Regions from separate parts of the Paenibacillus sp. FSL W8-0426 genome, predicted to be linked through region 2. Evidence: predicted binding sites of a transcription regulator. Region 2 holds the regulator's gene; each other region holds the start of a gene.

Region 1 (6,055 bases), 610 kb from region 2:
ATGCGGCCGAGATTCTGTTCGTGACAAAAGGGTACACCAAAGCGACCGTCATGGATATTCTCCAGGCTTGCAACATTGCCAAGGGCACCTTTTATTATTATTTCCAGTCCAAGGAAGAGGTTATGAATGCCATCGTCATGCGTTTTATTCTGAACGGGGAGGCATCAGCCAAACGTGTAGTATCTGATCCGAACCTGAACGCCCATGACAAAATTTTTCGCATTATTATGGCGCAAAATCAGCCTGACGAAAAAAAGCTCGGGCTGATTGAGCAATTGCACCATGTGCAAAATGTGGAAATGCATCAAAAAAGTCTTGTTGAGACGGTTCTCCGATTAAGCCCCATCTTGGCTGAAGTGGTCGAGCAGGGCATTCAGGAAGGAGTGTTTCACACACCTAATCCCAAGGAAGCTATTGAATTTTTGCTGGTATCCTCACAATTTTTACTGGATCAGGGCATTTTTCAATGGGAGGAAGAGGAGCTCCGGAAAAAGGTGGAAGCTTTCGCTCATATCACGGAACGTGTTCTGGGAGCGGAACAAGGAAGCTTCACCTACATCACCCGTTTATATTTCCCACATCAAGCCTAGAAGAGAAAGGAGCAGCATCGATGGAACATACGGTTCAAAAATCCTTTGGCAAGTTTCTGGTTGTATGGTTTGGTCAGCTCATCTCCATGATCGGGATTGGCCTTACGGCCTTCTCACTGGGAGTGTATGCCTTCGAAAAGACGAATACGGCAACGAGTGTTCCCCTCATTACCCTGTTTACATTTCTGCCCAACATCCTGCTCTCGTTATAAGGAAAGAGGCCCATTCGGATGCCATCTAGATCAGCAAGCGAACAAAGGGGAATATTAAACAGAATTTGTTCTGATCGCGTTGACATTCCAACAATCTAGTATAACAACGGAGGGATGGAAATGAGAATAGCACAACGTATTGGAGTCATATCTTCAATTTGCACCATGATTCTATGGATTATATTAGCTTTATTAAATCCTTACACGCATGAACGTGCTGAGAACGATGTTATAATAAGCACACTATTTTCGCTTTTCGTTCCAGCTTGTGTAGCGTTGTTAGCATCCGTTATCCATAAGCCATCACTTATGTTTATTGCATTTTTGTGGTCGCTTCCTATCAGCCTATATATGACGATGACCCCGAGTATTTTTAAATTGTTTGGAGTTACTTCTTTTATGTACCTCATAGCGGGTATTTTGACAATAAGGTCGCGACTTAAGGGGATTAATTAGGAATAGAGCTCAAGGGACCGAATGCTGGACACCCTTAACAAGATGCTGGAGTATCGTACTCTACTTATGAACGATCCGCAAAAAGCTCAAGAGATGCTAATGACAAGGCATTCAAGCTCATCCGATTAAGATGCTTTAAAATTAGATAGGGAGAGGACGAGGGGCTTACGAGGCATGTTGAGCTGGTACCTTACGACTTACTACTCCCATAAAGAAGATTGAGAACCCCTATTAGGAGAAGTGAACTTTATATTTTGGGAGTAATTGTGTTTAGATTATAACAAATAAAGAATCGTTGGAGCTCATTATAATGAACTTAAATTTGCAAGGTAAGACCTTTAGTTCTGATCTAGACTACTGATGTAGTTTTATTATAGGTTATGTGGAGGATGCTGGATTTCCATGTTCATAAGAGATTGGCATATATCGCTCAAGGGCTTGATAGGTTAACAAGTGATCAAGATCGTTCAACTTTAGGGAGGGACATAACGATGATGATGAAAATAAAAGACATTCGCGAGCATTCGATCCGTTTGGCCATAGGTGAGCCGCTGCAGCTACCGAGCTTCGTCGAGGCCGAATTGGAGAATGGCATAAATACGACATTGCCGGTGGTATGGGAAAGCATCCCGCCCGTTCTGCTTGAGCAGTCAGGTACGGTTACCGTTGAAGGAACCGTTAAAGATGACGAGTATCCGAATCCGCTTGTGCTGAATCGCGCCGATCCTTATGTGCTTAAGCATACGGACGGATACTACTATTTTACGGGTTCTGTGCCAGAGTACGATCGCATCGTGCTGCGGAGATCCCGGACCATCAGCGGCCTTTCCGATGCCGAGGAGATGGTCGTCTGGACGAAACACGAAGAGGGGGAGATGGGCAGCCATATTTGGGCACCAGAGCTTCATCATATTGATGGAAAGTGGTATATCTACTTCGCGGCCGGAACGGCAGAAGACAAGTGGGCAATCCGTCCTTATGTCCTGGAATGTGAGGACAACGATCCACTTACGACAAGATGGATTGAAAAGGGGCGAATCAAGCTGCCGGTTGAAAGCTTCTCACTCGATGCCACCACGTTCGAACATCGGGGGCAGCGTTATTTGGTTTGGGCTCAGATTGTTGAGGAATCTTGCCTTTATATCGCTCGGATGGATACGCCATGGTCCATTTCGACCGAGCCTGTAAAAATCTCTTCTCCGGAATATGATTGGGAGATTCAGCTGCACCGCGTGAACGAAGGGCCGGCAGTTCTGATCAAGAACGGGCGTGTTTTCATGGCCTACTCGGCCAGCGGGACTGATGATCGTTATTGCATGGGGCTGCTCACGGCGGATGAAACGAGTGATCTGCTTGATCCGTCTTCATGGACCAAATCGAAAGAACCGGTGTTCTCAAGCAGCGAGTCTAATTCTCAATATGGGCCGGGGCATAACAGCTTTACGATGTCCGAAGACGGCTCAAAGCTCCTTTTTGTCTACCATGCCCGTCCCTATAAGGAGATTTCGGGAGAGCCCTTGTATGATCCGAACCGACACGCCCGAGTTCAGCAGCTCTTATGGAAGCCGGACGGTACGCCATACTTCGGTGAACCGGGATGGAAGCTTGATCCGGCTGGAAACAAAGCGAAATTAAGAATCACGGTGCAAGATGCTACGAATAGCTTGAATTAATGACAACCCAAAACCTTTCTTCTAGTTATTGTGTGACTAACAATGAATTAGAAGAAAGTTTTTTTTTTTTGAGATGAAACTAAAGAAGTATTAATTCAGCATGTTGGTCCAACTGTAATGTTTCTCCATAGGTTAGCTCTATTACGCAATAGCCCAATCGGGTGATTTTTACATTTTTCACGGAGTTGTAAGAAAGAATTGATCCTTCCTTGAACGTTTAGAGGAGAAGGCGTGACCACAATTGCAACGCTAAACGTCAAGTATATAATAAATTTTAAATATCAGGTTTTGTAATACTTGGACCGCACTTTCAACAGTTTCGGGTTACGGCCAAACCTACTATGTGAAAAAAATCTCTTTCTAATCACAAAGCAGCTAAGCATCAATTAGCCCCCGAAGGTCATGAAGTTCAGCATCTAAACCTGATGTTTTGTTTCTTCATTTTAGACAAAAACAAAGTTGGAGGGGAGAAGGTAAAGATGGGGATGGATACGGTACTATGGAGCAAACTGGTGACTGGTATGACGCTAGCATTCCATGTAATTTTCGCAACACTTGGCGTGGGGATCCCTTTAATGATTTCACTGGCCGAGTTAATAGGCATCCGCAAAAAAGATCTGCACTACATACTTATGGCAAAGAGGTGGTCACGAGGGTTCGTTATCTCCGTTGCGGTAGGCGTAGTCACGGGAACAGCAATTTCGCTGCAGCTTTCTTTAGTATGGCCTCATTTTATGAAGCTTGCGGGTAATGTTATTGCGCTTCCATTGTTTATGGAGGTGTTCGCCTTCTTTTTTGAAGCCATTTTCCTAGGGATTTACCTGTACACATGGGATCGGTTTAAAAACCCCATGATGCATTGGCTGCTAACCATTCCGATTGTGGTCGGGGCAGGGATGTCAGCCGTATTTATCACAACGGTAAACGGATTTATGAATCAACCGGGAGGTTTTACGTTTGAAGGAGGACAATTCACAGCCGTTGACCCCGTTCAAGCCATGCTGAGTACGGCAACCTTTTCCAAGGTGTTTCATGTATTAAGTTCGGCCTATTTAACAGGAGCGGCTCTGCTGGCAGGCGTTGCAGCTTTTGCAATGCTTCGAAAAGGAGCTTCTGGATACCACAAAAAAGCCTTAAACCTGATGATGGCAGTGGTTTTGGTGTTCAGTTTAATAAATACATTGGCCGGTGACGTCTCCGCTAAGTTTTTGGCTGAGCATCAACCCGAAAAGCTCGCAGCGGCAGAATGGCATTTTGAAACGGAGAGCGGGGCCGATTTGATATTTTTAGGGTGGCTTAATGTTGAACATGAAATTATAGGTGCACTTCACCTTCCGAAACTTCTAAGTTTCTTGGCTTTTGGAAATTTCAATGCAGAAGTAACGGGTCTGAATGAGTTTCCGATCGACGAACAACCGCCTCTTATCGTTCATTACTTTTTCGATTTGATGGCAGGCATTGGATTTGCATTGCTAGGCATTTCTTTTCTGTATTTCCTCTTCGTATTTTGGAAAAAGCGAAATGAATTCAACAAGTGGCTGCTGAGGTTAGTTGCATTAGGCGCACCGCTTGCTATTTTAGGCGTTGAGCTGGGATGGTTTTACGCAGAACTCGGCAGGCAGCCTTGGATTATTCGAGGATTTATGCGTGTAGAGGAAGCCGCGACGACATCCCCAAGCGTCAGAATCCTTTTTTTCTTCTTCCTTCTTCTATACATCGTGTTGGGGACCGTTAGCGGTCTTGTCCTTCGTCGCATGTTCAAACATAATCCGGCAGAAGTTGAGATGGAGAAATGGATGCAGCATGCAAGCGATAAAACAGCATTGAAGGGTGAGCACGCATGATGAGTTACGAATTGATTGGAATTTCGGTGCTCTGGTTGTTTTTGTACGGATATATCATTATCGCTTCTATTGATTTTGGAGCAGGTTTCTTTGCTTTTTATGCTCGATTAACGAAACAGGATCATGTAACCAATAAGCTGATTTCTCGTTATTTATCGCCCGTTTGGGAAATTACGAATGTATTTTTCGTTTTTTTCTACATTGGCATAATCGGCTTTTTCCCGGAAACCTCCTATTATTATGGATCAGCCATGCTTGTCCCAGGAAGTCTTGCCGTCATTTTGCTCGCGATTCGCGGTTCATTTTATGCATTTGAGAATTATGGTTCAAAAAATAATCTGGTTTATCTGTTTCTGTATGGAGCAACCGGGGTGCTTATTCCTGCCTCACTGTCAGTCGCGCTGACGCTATCCGAAGGCGGATTTATTTTGAAACAAGGAGAGACGGCCTCGTTGGATTACTGGGCGCTCTTTAGCAGTCCATTGTCCTGGAGCATCGTTGGGCTGGCCATTGTTTCTGTTTTATTCATCAGCGCTTCCTTTCTGGCTTTTTACGCTTCGAGGGCTGAAGATCATGGAGCATTGAAATTGATGCGGACCTATGCCCTTTTTTGGAGCACACCTACAATCGTGATCGCATTGACGACATTTATTTTTTTGGGCCAACACAATGAACGGCATTTTCAAAATATGATGGATTTGTGGTGGCTGCTCGCATTTTCTGTGGCCTTCTTTATGATCGCCATGTGGCTGTTATATCGAGGACGTCGTTACGGCTGGGCGTTTATATGCATCATGCTGCAATTCTTCAGCGCTTTTTTTGCTTACGGAATTGGACATTATCCATACATTCTTGACCCATACATCACCATTCAAAGCAGCGTCACCTCCTCATCCATGGGCTTCGCACTGGTGGTCGCGTTTATCGGCGGTATGTGTCTCTTGGTTCCTTCACTGATCTTGGTCTTCAGACTCTTTCTATTTGATGCGGATTATGTGAAAGGAAAGAAATAGACAAGTTCATTGTTGCCTTGAGGGGCATCCCTCAACGCAACCTCCAGAAAGGAGGAGGGTTAACGTGAAAAGAAAGACGAGCCTCATTGCTCAACAAATGTCTGCACAACGAAAATCCGTCGTTCTTCTTGCCCTCATTTCATTTGTACTTGGTACAGCCATCGTTGTTCAAGCTGCACTGCTTGCAGAAGCCGTCCAGCGTATTTTCGTGGAAAAAGCCTCTTTTTCATCCGTCGTTTTGATCCTTGGCATGCTTTTGGTGACTAT
Region 2 (6,055 bases):
AAAAAAAAATAACCGGCATACATAAATTATGCCGGTAAAAGGGCGTTGTCACGAAATTGACAACGAAATTGCTCCCCTGACAAAACTTCCTCCTTCATGAGGATATCCAGGGAGTTGTCGAAGATCGGTCTCTGTTCTTCAAGCAAGCGTTTCGTCTCATCCATCAGGCCCTGCAGAATCTCTTTATTTTCCCGCATCAGCTCTTCGGTCGTCACCATGTCCATGTTGACGATGCCAAGCGACGTCAACCCGGAAGACATCATCGTCTGCACGACGTTGGTTGCCTGCTCGAAGTCATTGCGCGATCCCGTACTGCGGCCGCCATAATACATCTCTTCGGCAGCTGCGCCGCCAAGCGCAATCATGATCTGTTCTTCCAAAAAACGTTTCGTATACAGGAATTGCTCCTGCTGAGGATTGTGCCGCACATATCCAAGAGCCTGTCCGCGAGGACTCAAGGCCACCTGGCTGACACTTCCCGGCCGTACCAGTTCGGCCATAATAGCATGGCCCAATTCGTGAATGGCGACCCGTTTCTTCTCTTCCACCGTGGACTCGCGGTCGGTCTTTTCGCCCATCATGACCTTATCAATCGCCAAGGACAGATGACGCTGTTCGATCAGCGGCAATCCTTCGCGCATCGCATAAATGGCCGCTTCGTTCATGACACTTTCCAACTGGGCTCCCGAAAATCCGTACGACTCCTCGGCCGTTTTCTCAAGGTCCACATCCTCTGTCAACGGCTTGTTGGCCGCGTGCAATTCCAGAATGTGCTTCCGTCCCTTCTTGTCGGGCAGATCAACCTGAATGTGACGGTCGAAGCGTCCAGGACGCGTGAGCGCACTGTCAAGCATCTCCTTGCGGTTGGTAGCTGCAATCAGCAAAATGCGCGGCGTGTCGGAGGAATAAATCCCGTCCATCTCGGTCAACAGCTGGTTAAGCGTCTGGTCGTATTCGCGTTGCTGGCCGCCTTCGCGTTTGCCGCCAATGACGTCGATCTCATCAATGAAAATAATGGCATTTTCCTTGTTTTCTTTGGCAGCACGCGTTTTTGCTTCACGGAACAAATCACGTATTCTGCCGGCGCCGACGCCAACGTACATCTCAACGAACTCACTGCCTGATGCTGCTACGAACACGGAATCCGTATAGTGAGCCGCCGCTTTGGCCATCAGCGTTTTGCCCGTTCCCGGAGGCCCTGTCAACAAAATGCCCTTCAACGGCCGAATGCCGAACTTCCGAATCTCCTCGTGACGAATCAAAAAGTCCAGTGCTTCGCGCAGCTCTTGTTTGGCGCTGTCCTGACCACCGATTTCCTCAAAGGTGAGCTTGGAAGGCCCTTTTTTCTTGCGTTTGCGCTCTTGCCCGGCTCCCACCGTGATTCCTCCGCGCATTTGCATCGTCAGAATCAGTGCTCCGACCAGCAAACCTGCAATGAGAACGGGAATGATATTAAACCCTATAAATGCGAGAAAAATCAGCAACACGGGTATGAATCCAATGATAATTTCCTTTGTCCATTTAGGCATTCGGCCACACTCCTATCTGTCCCGGAACACGCGGCAAAATGACAAACTTGCTCGCATTTCCGTCCCTGAGGCTAACGTATACGTTTTTATCGTCCATCGCTGTATTGACCTTAATGCCGCCTGTAGCCATCTTGCTTAGCGTTGGCGTAATTTCAGCATACTGTTTGTTTTCCATAGCCTGAGCCACGGTGAACAACGCCTCTCCCCACCAGTTGTCAAGCGTTTCGTTGGAACGGTCGACGACGTCCAGTTTGATGGAACGTGAACCGATTAAGGTTTGTCCTTCTTTATGAATATATTGAACCAGCTTGCCCAGATCGACATCCGGCTGCAAATCAAGTTTCAACAACACGTCATTGCGGTTAATGGTTATTTGAGCGTCTTTGACCCCGTCATACTGGGTCACCATTTTTTCAATGGGGTTATGCACGGCAACCTGACGATATGCAAACCAACCTCCAAACAATACGACGGCTGAAATCACGACAGTTAAAGCAATAGGCAATACTTTTAACTTCAAGTGTGCTTCCCCTCCAAAATTAGCCCGCATGAATCCATACAGGGCGTTGTATAGTCATCTGCGGAAATGCTGCAAGCCGACAAGCACGTGCATCTTGCTAAAATTCCAGCATTTCCGTCATTCGAATTTGCACAACAAGTACATATCTGAGTATATCACATCGTATATACGATTTCGAAGGCGATTATTTGAAGAATTTATTAATTTTAACTACTTAAATCCAAAATTTTCATCAAAGTACGGCAAACAACCGATCAGCAACATTCGCTGTCGGTTGTTTGGTCGTAAGCATGTCAGCTGTTCGGAATCGTATATACCAGATCCACTTGCTCCCCATTGCTAAAACGATAGAAACGATAATAACTGTGTGTATCATCATGATAATAAACTTGCCATACATAAATGCCGTTCACGACGCCAGGCAGGATTCGCTTGATTTCGCCATTCGGGACTTCGGAAGCGAATCTTTGGCGAATTTGAGCTTCGGACATTCCGTTCTGCAGCAGCTCGCTATGCACTGCCCCCGCCCCGGACAACGGTTTCCCCGTCTCGTCGAACTTGACCCACACAATGACGTCCTGGTTATCCTTATTGGTGCCGCTCAGCGTCCAATAGATGCTGTCTTCGCCCTCTTTCTGTCCCCATACGAATTTTTGAAAATTATCGTAGGACGTCAGCTCCAGCTGCTGCTGGGCGGCCTGCAGGGCGAGCGCCTCCTGATTGCGCTGGTCCTTGGTCACATAGACGTAATAGCGCTGCAATACAATCAACGCCACGATCAGGATCAGCAGCGATATCCATATCCACTTTTTCTTTTTCTTTTTCTTCAAAAGCCGAACTCCCTTTCCCTGATGAGGCTGCGCCCATGAGAAATTAACGGGCGAGCAGGCCCTCAAACGCCGATTGAGCTTCACGCAAAATGCGTTCCTCGTCCATCGTCAGGCACTCGCCATGTTTCACCACTTGTTTGCCATCTACCCACACATGCTCCACGTCTTTGGCCGACGCCGAATAAATGGCATGGGAAATCAGATCGGTATGCGGGTACAGATGAGGCTGGTCTATGTTGACCCCGATGAAATCCGCCTTCATTCCCGTTTCAAGCAAGCCGGTATTGTCGAGGAAAATCGAGCGTGCTCCGTATGCCGTTCCAAGCAGAAGCGCTTCGCCGGCCGGAACCGCAGTCGGATCACCGGACACGCCTTTATGAATCAATGCCGCCAGACGCATCTCTTCAAACATGTCCAAATTGTTATTGCTCGCCGGTCCGTCTGTTCCCAAAGAAACGGTCACGCCCGCTTTCAGCAGCTCAGGAACTCGCGCAATGCCGGAAGCCAGCTTCAGATTGCTGCCCGGATTATGAGATACTGCAACGTTATGGCGAGCCAAAATCTCGATTTCCTCATCGTTTAAATGCACGGCATGAGCCACGAGGGAAGGCCGCGAGAAAAAGCCAAGCTTCTCCAAGTGCGCTACAGGACGCAGACCGTAATCGGTCACGTTCTGTTCCACTTCGCGCAGCGTTTCGGACATATGGGTATGAAGCGGCAAATTCAGATCATGGGCAACCTGCACAAACTTTTCTATGTAATCCGGAGGGCACGTATAAGGCGCATGCGGAGACATTACGGCAGTAATCCGTCCATTTGCCTTCCCGTTCCAGTCGCGGGCAAACGCAGCCGCTTCGCCGAGCTTGTGCTTCTGTTCCTCTTCGGAGCAAAGACCGATGACGCCGCGAGCGAGCGCTGCACGAATGCCGGATTGCTCCACGACTTTGGCAACCTGATCCATGTGATCATACATGTCCAGAAAAGCCGTCGTTCCTCCTTTGAGCATCTCAAGCACCGACAAGGACGCCCCCCAATAAACGTCCTCAGACGTCATTTTCGCCTCCATCGGCCACATTTTCTCCTGCAGCCATACCTGCAGCGCCAGATCATCCCCGTGGCCTCTCAGCAGCGACATGGCGGCATGTCCGTGCGTATTGATCAAACCTGGCAGAAAGAGCAATCCTTTTCCGTCCACTTTCGGCAGGCTTTCATCTTCTGCCGGCAAGGATTCGCCGATATACTGAATTTTGTCGTCTTCCACCACCATGTATCCTTGAACCACGTTCCATTCCAAACCTTTGTTTACGGCGAATTTGCCGTTGTGTATAACCCATTTATTTGTCGTCATCCTGCTCGTCGTCCTTTCCATTTTCCAAATAATACGCAAGGCTTAGCAAATCCGTCGTAAAGTCCGCATTATGAATACGAACATGCGGCGGGGTTTTCAAGATGGTTGGCGCAAAATTCAGGATGGCTTCGATCCCGGATTCGATCAACCGGTCGGCCACATTCTGCGCTTCGGTATCGGGGACGGTGATGATGCCGATGCGAATATTAAGGTTTCTGACCGATTCCGTCAGCTCATTCATCGCTTGCACTTTCAAGCTGTTGATTTGGGTGCCGATCTTGGGTTCATATGCATCGAACACAGCCACGATTTTCATGTTGTCCTTTAAGTAAGCATTATAGTTGGACAAGGCATGACCCAGGTTACCGGCTCCTACCAACGCAACATTGATTTGCTGGTCGATCTTCAGGATATGGCGGATTTTCTCAATGAGATACGATACGTCATACCCGATGCCCTTGCGGCCAAAATCGCCGAAATAGGCCAAATCCTTGCGGATCTGGGCCGGATTGAGGTCCAGGCGCTGTCCCAGCTCCTGCGAAGAAACCGTCGTTACCTCACGTTGGTGCAATTCACTCAAATAACGCAGATATACCGGCAACCGCCTCACGACGGCTTCCGAAATTTTATCTGATTTCATGTTTTTTTTGCTCCTCCTTGCCAAAGCGCGATAAATAGATGAAAAGGGAGGCATCCCGCCGTGTACTCTAATTCGAATCATTTTAGAGGAAGGATGCCGCCTTATATTTGATGTACTTCTTTAACGTATCAACCCGCAGCCATGTAATCTCAACAAGTGTACCGCCTTTTGCAGGCGTTTCGCAACATTGCCGAAAAATGTTCTGTCGTTTCTACCTGAATTAGGTTTGTTCAACGTCTTGTTCGAGCCATTCGCTGATGCGCGGAACCATTTGCTCGGTCAGCATGTGTTCCATTTTTGGCCCAGGCAAGGAATATAAAAAGTATTTTCCGTAATATGATTCGATCACCCGCGTATCGTATACGATAACAACGCCGCGATCCTTGGCTGTGCGAACCAGCCTTCCGAATCCTTGCTTGAAACGAATGACCGCCTGAGGCACAGACAGCTTCATGAACGGGTTTTTTTTCTGCTGCTGCAATAATTCACTTTTGGCTTCCAGGAGCGGATGATTCGGCGGCTGGAACGGTAACCTGACAATAGCCAGACATGTCAATGCATCCCCAGGTATGTCCACGCCTTCCCAAAAACTGCTCGTCCCGAGAAGCACCGTCGCTTTGGCGTCTTGGAACCTGCGGGTGAGCTTGGACCGGCTGCCGCTGTCCACGCCCTGACCGAGCAAGGAGATTTCGTTTCCGGACAATGCTTCCTTAAGCGGGTCATACACTTGGCGCAGCATGCGGTAAGACGTAAACAGCACCATCATGCGCCCGCGCGTAGCGATGGCCGTCTCGGCCAACGATCGTACCAGCATGTCCACGAAATGCGCGTCCCCGATCGACCCTTTCACGCTCGGGAAATCGCGCGGTATCACCAGCAGCGCCTGATCGCGGTAGCGGAACGGAGACGGCAGCATCGCCGTGAGCAAACGATCATGCTCCGCGGCTTCCTGCAGGCCAAGCTGGTCAATCATGAATTGAAACGACTTATCCACGGACAGTGTGGCAGACGTAAGCACGACGCTTCTTTTTTTATCGAAAAACATTTCCTTCAGCTGCGCGCTCACGTCCACGGGAACGGCATACAATTGCAGCGATTTGCTGCGGAACTGGCCGCTTGCTTCCATCCAATACACCGTGGCAGCATCGTCCATTCGCATGAAGAAGCGCAGGTTTTCGCGCAGCGTGG
Region 3 (6,055 bases), 1.6 Mb from region 2:
CGAGCAGATTCGCCAGGACAAGATAACGCTGGAGGACCGTGTAAGGGAGCGTACCAAGGAACTGAGAAACAGCGAAGAAATCAAGCGGGCCATCGTAGATTCATCCATCGAGGCCATCATTGCTGTCGATGCATGCGGAAAAATCATTGAGTTCAATCCCGAGGCCGAGCGCATGTTCGGGCTGCGGAGGGAAGACGTGGTATATCAGAAAAATGCCCCTTCCCTGTTTCAGGGAGCCACTTGCGATGAAATCAAGCAAAAGCTTGAACGTCGCGAGTTTAATACAGGCAAGCGGCATACCCACATCGAGGAAATTTACGGCATCAGGCGCGACGGATCCGTTTTTCCGATCGAATACAAAATTGTCGAGATTCGCTTAGGCAACAAAGAGTCATTATACAATCTGTTTATCAAGGATATTACCGAGCGAACAAGAGCTGAAGAGGATCGCGTGCGCGATGCGCTTGCGCTGGAACAGCTGAACGCCGAATTGGTGCGCGAGAAACAGGCCATTCAGGAACAGCGCGACATCAGCGAGCAGTTCATTGAATCGGTCCGCGAAGGCTTGGTCATGTCCGACCGGTCTGGAACGATCACGATCGTCAATCGCCGCATTGAGGAGATGTTCGGTTTGGGGGATTTCCTTGGACGCTCCATCGAAGATCTGGCCCTGTCCATTGAGCGGTCCGTGCTCACGGATAATTTCAACCTGCTCGATCAGACGCGCGCGTTTCTGAAAGGCGAGCAGGCTTTTGCGGAAACCGAATTTGTTCTGGATAATGCGTCCAAAAGTGTTTTTTCTCTATATATGAAACAGATTGACGTACCCGGCAGAAACCATGGCTTCCTGCTGGTGTTCCGGGACAGGACGGAAGAAGAACATCTTAACCGCATGAAGCACGAGCTGATCAGCGTTGTTTCACATGAACTTCGCACGCCAGTCGCCACTATTATGGGGTATGTGGAACTGATGATGCTGTATGATCTTCCCGCCTCGCAGCGCCTTGAATTTTTAGGGAAAATTACGTCCGAGGGGGCCCGGCTCAGCAGTTTGCTGGATGACGTGCTGGATATCCAACGATTGGATAACGGAAGCTTGACCTACCACATGACCTATGTTCCTATGCTGGAACTGGTGGAGGGCGTGGCCGAACAGTGGAACATCAAATCAGTACAACGCATATATGTGCATGCCTTTAACGGGGACTTCTTCGCTTATGCTGATCAGAACCGGATGGCACAGGTGCTGCACAACCTCGTTGGCAATGCGGTCAAATACTCGCCTGGTGCCGATCGCATCGATATTACGTTATGGGAAGAGAAGAAGTGGTTATGCATCGATGTAAGGGATTACGGCATCGGCATTGCCGAAGAGGTGCAGGACATGCTGTTTACGAAGTTTTACCGGGTGGACAATTCGGACCATCGCCAGATTGGCGGAACGGGTCTGGGGTTATATATTTCGCGTAAAATCGTGGAAGATCACCATGGGAAGCTGACGGTGATGTCTGCGCCAGGCAAGGGGAGCACGTTCAAGGTCCGGCTTCCCAAACAAGAGGCGCTCGTATGAATAATTGACGGCTGACGGGATAATAAAGCCTTAACCCCTACTGGATGCATCGCATTCAAGTAGCGGTTAAGGCTTCTTTGTGTCAGTTTTCACATTCGCGGATAAAAGCGGATAAAAAAGGAATCTTTTGCAAACGGTATAGGTAAACGACATTCGCATCCGTTAAAGGGAGGAGGCGTGATATGTTTCGCAAAGAAGAGAAAACGCTTGTGATCGTTTGTCTGGTTGCCGCGGTCGTCGTACTTTACGCCGTGGTGAAGAGCATCATTCGCATCATGAATTATTAGTTGTTCGAAGGAAGAAGGGCGATGCCCGGAACCTATCATTGACTAACAGTGAGGAGTGTCACCCTGATGACAACGCTGGACCCTGTTCTGCTAAGCCGGATATTGACCGGATTAACCCTGTTTGTACATATTATCTTTGCATCGATCGGCGTTGGCGTGCCGCTCATGATCGCTCTTGCGGAGTGGCGCGGATTGCGCAAGAACGACGTGCACTACACCCTGCTTGCCCGCAGGTGGGCGCGAGGCTTTGTCATCACCGTAGCGGTCGGCGTAGTAACCGGCACCTCGATTGGATTGCAGCTCAGCTTGTTATGGCCCATGTTCATGCGGGTGGCGGGACAGGCGATTGCCCTGCCGCTGTTCATGGAGACGTTCGCCTTTTTCATAGAGGCGATATTCCTTGGCATATACCTGTACACCTGGGATCGTTTCAAAAATAAATACACGCACATGCTGCTGCTCATCCCGGTTGCGCTCGGTTCGTCGGCATCGGCCATTTTTATCACTACCGTCAATTCGTTCATGAACCAGCCGCAGGGCTTCACCCTGATCGATGGCATCATGAAGGACATTCATCCTATAGCGGCCATGCTGAATCCCGCTACGCCAACCAAGGTAACCCATGTGCTTGCATCCTCCTATACGCTCAGCGCGGGTTTGCTTGCAGGCATCGCCGCTTTCAGCATGCTGCGGGGCAGGGGCCATGTTTATTATAAAAAGGCATTGAAACTGACGACCGTCAGCGCACTTGTATTTGCCGTCAGCACTATTATGCTCGGGGATTCCTCCGGCAAATTTCTGGCCAAATACCAACCGGAGAAGCTGGCCGCGGCCGAATGGCATTTCAAAACGATGAAAGAAGCACCGCTCGTATATGGAGGCATATTGGACGAGAACAACGAAGTCAAGTATGCGCTTGAAATTCCCTACGCGCTAAGCATCCTTGCCGGAAATCGGCCGGATACCGAAGTGAAGGGGCTTGAGGAGTATCCGGCCGATCTGAGGCCGCCGCTCTCGATTCACTATATGTTCGATTTGAAGGTGACGACAGGAGTGATCATTTTCCTGATTCCTGTCCTGTACGTGTTTCGGCGCTGGCTTCCGGGACGCAAACCGTATCCGAAATGGCTGCTCATGGGCATCGTGTTTCTGGGACCGCTGGCGATGATTGCGATCGAGCTCGGCTGGATGTTCGCGGAGGTTGGACGCCAACCGTGGATTTTGCGCGGATACATGAAGGTATCCGAGGCTGCCACGACGTCCACTTCCGTAGGCTGGATGCTTGTTCTGTTCATTTTGCTGTATCTGGTCCTTTGTTTCTCTTGCATCCGTGTCCTCAGCAAGCTGTTCCGCAACAAGGAAGCGGAGAAGGAGCTGGAGTCGCTCGGGCTTGAGGGAGGGATCGTGCATTGAGCTTTGAAATTGCGGGCATTGCGATTTTGTGGACGTTTCTGTTCGGATACCTGATCGTTGCGTCGATCGATTTTGGCGCAGGGTTCTTCAGCTTTTACAGTGTACTCTCCGGGCATGAGAATAAAATCCACAACATCATACAGCGCTATCTCTCGCCGGTGTGGGAAGTGACGAACGTCTTTCTCATCTTTTTCGTGGTCGGATTGGTCGGATTTTATCCGGACAGCGCGTTTTACTATGGAACTGCGCTGCTGGTGCCCGGCTCGCTTGCCATCGTGCTGCTTGCGATTCGCGGCGTATATTACGCCTATAACACCTATGGAAACAACGGCCAGAACAGCCGGATATACATGGCCTTGTATGGGGCGACAGGGCTGCTGATTCCCGCCGTGTTCTCCACCATTTTGGCGATCTCCGAAGGGGGGATTATCGAGCAGTCGGGAGAGAGGGTTTTGTTTAGCTGGGGCGAATTTTTGACCAATCCTTACACATGGTCTGTCGTGCTGTTGGCATTGGTGAGCGTGCTTTATATTTCCGCCATGTTCCTGTCCTACTACGCCAAGAGAGCGGAAGATGAGACAGCGTTTGAAGTATTGAGGGAATATGCCTTGCTATGGAGCCTGCCTACCATCTTTGCCAGCTTTCTGGCGTTTTTGCAAATCAACAAGCAGAACCCGCAGCATTTTCAGAACATGCTGGGCATTTCATGGATGTTTATTGCCTCCTTCGTCTGCTTCGTCATTGCGGTATCACTCGTATGGAAACGCAAGTACATGGGGTGGTGCTTCGTAGCTGTCATGCTGCAGTTTGCTTTTGCCTGGTACGGGTATGGCCGCTCGCATTTGCCCTACATCCTGTATCCGTACGTTAACATTTACGACAGCTTCACGAACCGCACGATGGGAATCGCGCTGATTACCGCGTTCAGTCTGGGGCTGTTGGTGCTGATTCCGTCGCTGGTGCTGATCATGAGACTGTTCCTGTTCGATGCCGATTACGTGCGAGGCCGAACGGGGAAAAAGAAAGGATGAATACGATGTATGCAGAAGGCGTATCCGGCATTCCGGGCGTAACGGGATTAAGTTTTTTCGAAACGTTCACGATCATGTACGCTCCGCCGCTTATTATCGTCGCAGCGATCGCTTTTTTGTTCATCTATATGGCGGCAAGCGGCAATCCGAAGGACTAGCCTTTTTTCAATTCGGCGAAATATGGGTTAAAATAGGTGAAGGGAGGAGGTCCTTTCATGCCTAAAATCCGCTATAACAATCTGGATAATGTAAGCACAGACAAAACGTTGAAGGAATTCAGGCAGTGGAGGGAGGAACGGCGCAGAAAGTCGAAGGATTATACGTTCAAGGTGCCGCATCACCCGCCTGACTTGGATTTCCTGCATGCCAACCGGGAAGAGACAACGGTGACGTGGGTGGGGCATTCCACCTTTTTCATTCAATATAACGGTCTGAACATCGTCACCGATCCGGTTTGGGCCGAAAAGATGGGGTTCCAGCGTCGGCTTGGACCTCCGGGCATTCCGATCCGGGACATTCCGCCGCTGGATGTGGTGCTGATCTCCCATTCTCATTATGATCACCTGCATTTGGCATCCTTGCGCAAACTGGTGTCCGCCAAAACGCTGCTGATCGTGCCGGACGGACTCAAAAGAAAAATGGTGCGCAAGGGGTTTCACCGCTGCCACGAACTGAAATGGTGGGAGCATCTGTCCGTCGGCGGCGTGAAAATTACGTTTGTGCCTGCCCAGCACTGGACGCGCCGCACGTTGTTCGACACGAATACTTCCCATTGGGGCGGGTATGTTCTGGAGAGCGCTGCGACGGTTTCGCCTGCAGCAGCGGAAAGCGCGATTGCTAAAGCTTCGAATGAGGGGAGCCCTCGAACGTCAGCGGGATCGGGTTCAAGAGAGCACCGGAATAAAGGCGGCATTCGCAAACCGGAAGGCGGAGCGGCCCACCACTTTTCCGTATCTCCGCCCACCGTTTATTTCGTCGGGGATACCGGATTTTTCCCCGGTTTTCGAACGATCGGAGAACGTTTCGACATCGACATCACTCTTATGCCGATCGGGGCCTATGAACCCGAATGGTTCATGACGTCCCAGCACGTGACGCCGGAAGAAGCGCTGCAGGGGTTCGTTGAAACGGGTTCCGAACTGATGGTGCCGATGCATTACGGCACGTTCAGGCTGGCAGACGATACGCCGCGGGAGGCGCTGGATCGCCTGGAAGCCGAACGGCAGCGCCTTGGCATCGCCGCCGAGCGCATTCAGGTTCTCGGTCACGGCGAGACGCTGCGCATTCGCCATGGCGAGGACGAGCAAACCTGATTTTCTTTCCACATCAACATGGATTTATGGTTCATCTGAACCGGAAACAGTCCCATGCCAAATATTTAATGCGTAAAAAAGCGGCCAATCTTCGAATTAGCCGTTTTTTTGTGTTATAATATGGTGCCGGAATAGGCTTAGGGTCATTGAATCCATAAGTATACGAGCTGCTATTCATGCAATATGCAGATTAACAAATAAAAAGGATGGTAATGCTTAATGATCAGTACAAGCGGCATCACGCTCCGCTACGGAAAACGTGCACTTTTTGAAGACGTGAACATCAAATTCACGCCAGGCAACTGCTATGGCCTGATCGGCGCCAACGGGGCCGGCAAATCAACGTTCCTCAAAATTTTGTCAGGCGAAATCGAAGCAAACCAGGGAGAGGTGCACATCACCCCAGGCGAGCGCATGGCCGTATTGAAGCAAAACCACTTC

The links. Region 2 encodes Rex, which represses fermentation and respiration genes when NADH is low (regulators of the CRP and FNR family bind a similar motif). Its sites were predicted from a motif close to TTGTGAAATATTTCACAA; they were not measured.
Region 1: the regulator Rex is predicted to act here: its motif matches at 3,273-3,290, upstream of MKY59_RS16660 (cytochrome ubiquinol oxidase subunit I).
Region 3: the regulator Rex is predicted to act here: its motif matches at 1,648-1,665, upstream of MKY59_RS26865 (cytochrome ubiquinol oxidase subunit I).

The regions. Positions count from the first base shown of each region.
Region 1 is NZ_CP150203.1:3,725,616-3,731,670, reverse strand. Features, by position in the region: gene MKY59_RS16675 (TetR/AcrR family transcriptional regulator) at 1-590, shown strand, start outside; gene MKY59_RS16670 (hypothetical protein) at 611-802, shown strand; gene MKY59_RS16665 (family 43 glycosylhydrolase) at 1,750-2,931, shown strand; gene MKY59_RS16660 (cytochrome ubiquinol oxidase subunit I) at 3,411-4,775, shown strand; gene MKY59_RS16655 (cytochrome d ubiquinol oxidase subunit II) at 4,772-5,788, shown strand; gene cydD (thiol reductant ABC exporter subunit CydD) at 5,853-6,055, shown strand, end outside.
Region 2 is NZ_CP150203.1:4,330,897-4,336,951, forward strand. Features, by position in the region: gene MKY59_RS19190 (AAA family ATPase) at 27-1,529, opposite strand; gene MKY59_RS19195 (hypothetical protein) at 1,522-2,049, opposite strand; gene MKY59_RS19200 (DUF5590 domain-containing protein) at 2,343-2,879, opposite strand; gene MKY59_RS19205 (amidohydrolase) at 2,923-4,227, opposite strand; gene MKY59_RS19210 (redox-sensing transcriptional repressor Rex) at 4,214-4,921, opposite strand; gene dinG (ATP-dependent DNA helicase DinG) at 5,088-6,055, opposite strand, start outside.
Region 3 is NZ_CP150203.1:5,914,419-5,920,473, reverse strand. Features, by position in the region: gene MKY59_RS26870 (ATP-binding protein) at 1-1,570, shown strand, start outside; gene MKY59_RS26865 (cytochrome ubiquinol oxidase subunit I) at 1,924-3,270, shown strand; gene MKY59_RS26860 (cytochrome d ubiquinol oxidase subunit II) at 3,267-4,301, shown strand; gene MKY59_RS26855 (hypothetical protein) at 4,298-4,459, shown strand; gene MKY59_RS26850 (MBL fold metallo-hydrolase) at 4,517-5,614, shown strand; gene MKY59_RS26845 (ATP-binding cassette domain-containing protein) at 5,834-6,055, shown strand, end outside.